Linked DNA regions of Bacillus pumilus. Each later gene encodes a partner of the first gene's protein in a complex. Links are inferred from orthologs where the notes say so. Each region holds a gene or a part of one and is shown on either strand. Other genes may lie near its edges. The genes, in order: dnaG and dnaB.

Region 1 (3,241 bases):
ATCAAATGCTGACCAAAAGAGGTTCCGAATAAACTCAGGATGCTCCTCCTGGGTTTTTCCTATGGTGGGAAACGGGTAAACAAAAACAATGGCATATTTGCTGCATTTGTATTATAATAAAAAATTGTGATAAAATGATTGATTTTAGGTTTAAGTTAAGTCAAGAACGAATAAACTAATATTGGCAGAAGTCAAGTGATTCTGAACATAACTTTTCGACAAAATGAGTTTTACTGTTGTTTGCTATATGGGGGGAAAGTATGGTCTTTTTGCTTCTCTAAAGCAGGAATAAGGTGGAGGGATGGAGAATTAGTCACCTGAATGAACATAAACAAGAGAGGGCGATTTATGTCGATGCAGATGCTTGTCCTGTAAAAGACGAAATCCTTTCTGTCGCATCTCAATTTCAAGTACCTGTGATGTTCATTGCTTCATATGAGCATTTTCAAACCAAAAGATCTCCACTTGAAGATTGGCGGTTTGTAGATACACATAAGGAAGCAGCGGATTTAGTCATTGCGAACTCAGCTGCCGCGCATGATATTGTCGTCACCCAAGACATTGGTCTTGCCTCCTTACTGCTTCCAAGACAGGTCATTGTACTGTCTGAAAGAGGACGGATGTACACAAACGAAACAATTGATTTTGATTTGGAACGCAGACATGTTTCCAGTAAACAGCGAAGAAAAGGTGTATATGGAAAAGGTCCCAAAAAGCTTTTAGAAGAGGATAAAAAGCGATTTATTGCGCAGCTACAAAAAATCCTGTCGAATCATGAAGGATTTTTGAATTAAAAGGCGAATAATGTACGACGGAGTGTTATAGGATGAGCAAACGTATACCAGATGAACTTTTGGAGCAAATCCAAAAAAACGCAGACATTGTCGAAGTGATTGGAGAATACGTACAGCTTAGAAAGCAAGGTCGAAATTACTTCGGTCTTTGTCCATTCCATGGTGAAAATACTCCTTCATTCTCTGTTTCAGCAGATAAGCAAATCTTCCATTGTTTTGGCTGTGGTGCAGGAGGTAATGTATTTTCGTTCCTCAGACAAATGGAAGGCTACTCATTTATTGAAGCCGTTTCACATGTTGCTGATAAGTACCATATTGATTTGCCTGATCATGTAGCAAATGCTCAGGTCAGCTCCTCACAGCAAGAGGACACTGCAGATCATAAAATGATTGAAGCGCATGAGCTTCTTAAGAAATTTTACCACCATTTGCTGGTAAATACAAAGGAAGGTCAAAACGCACTCGATTATTTACGGGCGAGAGGCTTTACGGATGAAACAATTGCCAAGTTTGAGATCGGATATGCTCTTGACTCTTGGGATTTCGTGACCAAGTTTTTAGAAAAACGAGGGTTTGATCCTGTGATGATGGAGAAGGCTGGTCTTTTGATTCAACGTGAAAACGGAACAGGCTTTTTTGACCGCTTTAGGGATCGTGTGATGTTTCCCATTCATGATCATCATGGGACAGTTGTCGCTTTTTCCGGAAGATCGCTTGGTGATCAGCAGCCTAAGTATATGAATAGTCCTGAAACGCCACTTTTTCATAAAAGTAAGCTGCTTTATCACTTTCATGACGCGCGTATGCATATACGAAAACGCGAACGGGCGGTTCTTTTCGAAGGATTTGCTGACGTCATTTCAGCTGTCACATCAGGTGTCGGCGAAAGTGTTGCAACAATGGGTACGTCTCTAACAGAAGAGCACGTAAAACTTCTCAGACGTAACGTAGAAGAGATCATTCTTTGCTATGACTCTGACACGGCCGGTTATGAAGCCACCATGAAAGCATCAGATTTGCTTGGAAAAAGAGGATGTAAAGTTCGCGTTGCCATGATACCAGATGGACTTGATCCAGATGATTACATTCGTAAATATGGCGGCGAGAAATTTAGGAATGACATCATAGATGCAAGTGTGACATTAATGACTTTTAAGATGAACTTTTTCCGTAGGGGAAAGAATTTATCTGACGAAGGAGACCGGCTTACTTATATGAAGCAGGTACTCCGAGAAATTAGCCGGTTAAACGGTTCCTTGGAACAAGAGATTTACATGAAACAGCTTGCTGGAGAGTTCTCGATCTCACTTGATTCATTAAAAGAACAACTGGAGCTGTTTGAAAAACAGCAGCGGCAAGAAGCCAAAAGCACACAGGAAGAAAGCGGGCTTGAAAAACGGCGTGCACATCTGTCAACACAGGTAAGAAGAAAGCGTCTGCGGCCAGCATATGAAAATGCAGAGCGAATGCTGCTTGCTCATATGTTAAAAAGTGATGACGTGATCCGAAAAGTACTTGACAGAGTAGGGATTGAATTTAATATAGATTCTCACAGGGCGCTGGCCACGTACATTTATGCTTTGTATGAAGAAGGCAAAGAACCAACGCCGCAGCATCTGATGAACCGTATAGAAGATGATGTCATCAATCAGCTTCTGACGGATATATTCATGATTCAAGTTGGAGACGAACTAAGTGAAGCTGAATTAAGTGATTATGTAAAAAAAGTGTTGAATCATCGGAATTTGTCAATGATAAAGGAAAAAGAACTAGAACGTGCAGAAGCGGAGAGGCAAAAAGATTTCTTCAAAGCGGCAACACTTGCAAAAGAAATTATTCAGTTGAACCGTTCGCTGAAGTAATACGTCTAATATTTATGACAAGACTTACGGCTGGCAATGAATCCTTTACGGGAGGAGCATAAGACCGCAAGCATCTTGCCTTCATCATTATTTATTTTATTCCTATTTGCTCATCTGTTTGATAAAGAGAGAAAAGCAGAGCGAAAGCAAATCGCAAGTTACTTTAGAATTCGTTGCAAGCTTTGGAAGGAGGGATCCATAATGGCTGATAAACAAGCCCACGAAACCGAAACTGAATTAACCTATGAACAGGTGAGAGATAAGCTCACTGAAACGGGTAAAAAACGGGGCGTTTTAACATACGAAGAAATTGCAGAGCGTATGTCTAGCTTTGAAATTGAATCAGACCAAATGGATGAATACTATGAATACTTAGGCGAACAGGGTGTAGAGCTCATCAGTGAAAACGAAGAGACAGAAGACCCAAATGTTCAGCAGCTGGCTAAAGCAGAAGAGGAATTTGACCTGAATGATTTAAGCGTACCACCAGGTGTCAAAATTAATGATCCTGTTCGTATGTACTTAAAAGAAATCGGACGCGTCAATTTGTTATCTGCTAAAGAAGAAATTACGTATGCTCAAAAG
Region 2 (3,196 bases), 1.4 Mb from region 1 along the record:
AGGTCAACGAACAATTGCAAGATTTATTCTCTAAAAACGGTATAACCATTCCTAAAAACACAAATTTAACTTTTACCATTGACCCAAATCATTTCAAATTATTGGTGAGTGGTTCAACAGACGAATCGCTGACCAAACAAATAGAAGACCTATTAAATACAACCAACAATACAAGAGAATTATTTTTCCACATCATGAAAAGCAGATCTGACGATTCTACTCAATTCACGCCTGATTCTCTTGCCAAATTCCACCTTGTTAATCAAATCAAAACGGTCACAGGCTACAATTTAAAAGATTTAAGCATTGTAAACGGTCAATTTGTAACGGATAACGGGAAGAATATTTTTGATATATACAAAGAAGAACTCCTGAAAAATCCATACACAGCAGAAAATGCAAGCATTGCCGCTTCACATTACGGAGCACAGTTATTTGATCTAGCCAAAAACGGGTTTGATTCTATTCCCGATTTGGTGTTATCTATTGGTTATCAAAATGGGTCTTTACATGACATTGGACAAAAAGAAAATTATGGAGTGAAGAAAACGATAGATTAACAAAATGTGAACGGCAACAGATACAAATCCCATTAGCGACAATGAAGGACTCTATAACAATTTATGTTACAGAGTCTTTTCTATTGAAATGCGTTAGTTTTGCTGTTCAGAAACACACTGTTCAACGAAACATCCTCATGGTAATTTTGACTATAGTCGATGTTTTTCACTTTTTTATTGATGAAAATGTTAAAATGATGAGTAGCGTATTTTTTTATGAAAGGACGGTGCTTGGCATGACGGAACTTCTCGATGACCGGCTGCCGCCGCAAAATATAGAAGCCGAGCAGGCCGTATTAGGTGCTGTTTTTTTAGAACCATCTGCGCTCACGCTCGCTTCTGAGGTATTAATTCCAGAGGATTTCTATAGAATGTCGCATCAAAAGATTTACAATGCGATGCTTGTACTTGGCGATAGAGGGGAACCGGTCGATCTTGTTACGGTGACTTCTGAACTGGCCAATACAGATTTACTAGAAGAGGTAGGCGGGATTTCGTATTTAACCGATATTGCGAATTCTGTCCCAACTGCCGCAAACATAGAATACTATGCAAAAATTGTAGAAGAGAAATCAATTTTAAGACGTCTGATCCGTACGGCGACAACCATTGCACAGGATGGGTACACGCGTGAGGATGAAGTAGAGGATCTGTTGAGTGATGCTGAAAAGACCATTATGGAAGTGGCGCAGCGTAAAAACTCAGGAGCCTTCCAAAACATTAAGGACGTTCTTGTTCAGACATATGATAATATTGAACAGCTTCATAACCGAAAAGGCGATATCACAGGGATTCCAACGGGATTCTCTGAGCTTGACCGGATGACTGCTGGATTCCAGCGAAATGACTTGATTATTGTAGCGGCTCGTCCATCGGTAGGGAAAACAGCCTTCGCATTGAACATTGCACAAAATGTCGCGACGAAGACAGACGAAAGTGTCGCCATCTTTAGTTTAGAGATGGGGGCTGAGCAGCTTGTCATGCGTATGCTTTGTGCAGAGGGAAATATCAATGCACAGAACCTAAGAACCGGTAATCTGACAGAAGAGGACTGGGGCAAGCTGACAATGGCGATGGGCTCGCTATCAAATAGTGGGATTTTCATTGATGATACACCTGGAATCAGGGTAAGTGAAATTCGCTCGAAATGCCGCCGTTTGAAGCAAGAAAACGGTCTTGGCATGATCCTGATTGACTACTTGCAGCTCATTCAAGGGAGCGGACGATCAAGCGATAACCGTCAGCAAGAGGTTTCTGAAATCTCTAGGGCGTTAAAATCGCTGGCAAGGGAACTTGAAGTTCCGGTTATTGCTTTGTCTCAGCTTTCACGCGGAGTAGAGCAGCGTCAGGACAAACGTCCAATGATGTCTGATATTCGTGAATCAGGAAGTATCGAGCAGGATGCCGATATCGTGGCATTCCTTTATCGTGATGATTACTACGACAAAGAATCAGAGAATAAGAACATTATTGAAATCATCATTGCCAAACAGCGTAACGGTCCAGTTGGTACAGTATCACTGGCGTTCGTCAAAGAATATAACAAATTCGTCAATCTGGAAAGAAGGTTTGACGATGCGGGTGTTCCGCCCGGTGCTTAAAGCCCAGCTCAAGAAGCTGGGCTTTTTTTTGATGGATCTACATCGAAAGAATGATTGAAAAACGGTCGAAATGAGGAGGAGAGGGAGAGAGAGAAATCGTATACTAAAAGGAGAAAAGGAGTGATGACTGATGAAATTTCAACAGTTCGAAGCCGCTCAATTACGCATCGCACGTCCAACCGTCAACATGGAAGAGGTTGTTTCTTTTTATGAAAAAGGCTTAGGGCTCAAACGAATAGGTTCATTTGATCAGCATGAAGGATACGATGGTGTGATGCTGGGGCTTCCTCATCAGCATGTTCATTTAGAAATCACCAAACATGAAGAAGAAGAGAGCCTGCCCGTTCCGCATCCAGAACAGCTGCTTGTTTTTTATATTCCTGATGAACAGGAGTTTCAGCAGATGAAAGAGAGACTGATCTCATTTGGCGGACGGCAAGTCACCTCTACGAACCCATACTGGGATCGAGGAGGGGCAACCATTGAAGATCCAGATGGATATCGAGTTGTGCTCATGAACACAGAAGGAATTACCCCCGTTTAAAAAAGACTCCCATGCTTGGTGGGAGTCTTTTCTGTTATGAACGAAGTGTGACGCGCAGCTTCAGCTCTTTCAGCCCATACATGCCGCTGTTTGTCATCGGCATATAGGAGAGGAGCTCTAGTGACTCATATCGGTCCAATAAGGCCTTGATGGCAGTACATGCTTCCAAGCGGGCAAGTGGTGCGCCAAGACAGAAATGAATACCGTGCCCGAAACCAATATGAGGATTAGGGTGGCGGTGTATATCGAATTCATGTGCATTTGAAAATTGACGCTCATCCCGGTTGGCAGAAGCAAGAAACACAATCACATTGTCTCCCTTTTTCAGCACTTTTCCCCCAAGCTCTGTGTCTTCTGTGACATAGCGGACGATCGTAGGAGCGGGTGCACGAAAACGGACGGCCTCCTCTACAGCACGCGGGATGAGCTCAGGTGATTGAACGAGCGCTTCATACGCACCCGGCTGTTCTAACAAGCTGAAGATCAGATTG

Evidence for each region.
Region 2: the proteins of dnaG (region 1) and dnaB are in contact, whole or in part, in a crystal structure (PDB 2R6A), measured with the Geobacillus stearothermophilus proteins. The link is inferred for Bacillus pumilus from one-to-one orthologs. Residues at the interface, in WP_049624496.1 of Geobacillus stearothermophilus: Lys456, Leu457, Leu458, Pro459, Ala460, Asn463, Ala464, Leu467, Leu535, Leu536, Ile537, Ala538, Gln544, Glu545, Asp548, Tyr549, His552; in WP_033016901.1 of Geobacillus stearothermophilus: Ser13, Glu15, Ala16, Gln18, Glu91, Leu92, Asp94, Ala95, Val96, Pro97, Thr98, Ala99, Ala100, Asn101, Tyr104, Tyr105, Ile108.

Annotation. Positions count from the first base shown.
Region 1 is NZ_CP046128.1:2,190,451-2,193,691, reverse strand. What follows is about bases 334-3,241. They hold dnaG (DNA primase), read left to right. Parts: upstream 334-826; coding sequence 827-2,656; downstream 2,657-3,241. Other genes in these bases: rpoD (RNA polymerase sigma factor RpoD), read left to right, coding at 2,858-3,241; GKC25_RS11085 (YaiI/YqxD family protein), read left to right, coding at 334-794. Outside these bases: GKC25_RS11090 (pyruvate, water dikinase regulatory protein), read left to right, coding at 1-32; more of GKC25_RS11085, read left to right, coding at 294-333. UniProt on the Escherichia coli protein: RNA polymerase that catalyzes the synthesis of short RNA molecules used as primers for DNA polymerase during DNA replication.
Region 2 is NZ_CP046128.1:3,549,157-3,552,352, reverse strand. What follows is about bases 116-2,978. They hold dnaB (replicative DNA helicase), read left to right. Parts: upstream 116-796; coding sequence 797-2,161; downstream 2,162-2,978. Other genes in these bases: GKC25_RS18130 (cytochrome P450), read right to left, coding at 2,740-2,978; GKC25_RS18135 (VOC family protein), read left to right, coding at 2,292-2,705; GKC25_RS18145 (DUF4885 family protein), read left to right, coding at 116-560. In the rest of the region: more of GKC25_RS18145, read left to right, coding at 1-115; more of GKC25_RS18130, read right to left, coding at 2,979-3,196. UniProt on the Escherichia coli protein: The main replicative DNA helicase, it participates in initiation and elongation during chromosome replication. Travels ahead of the DNA replisome, separating dsDNA into templates for DNA synthesis.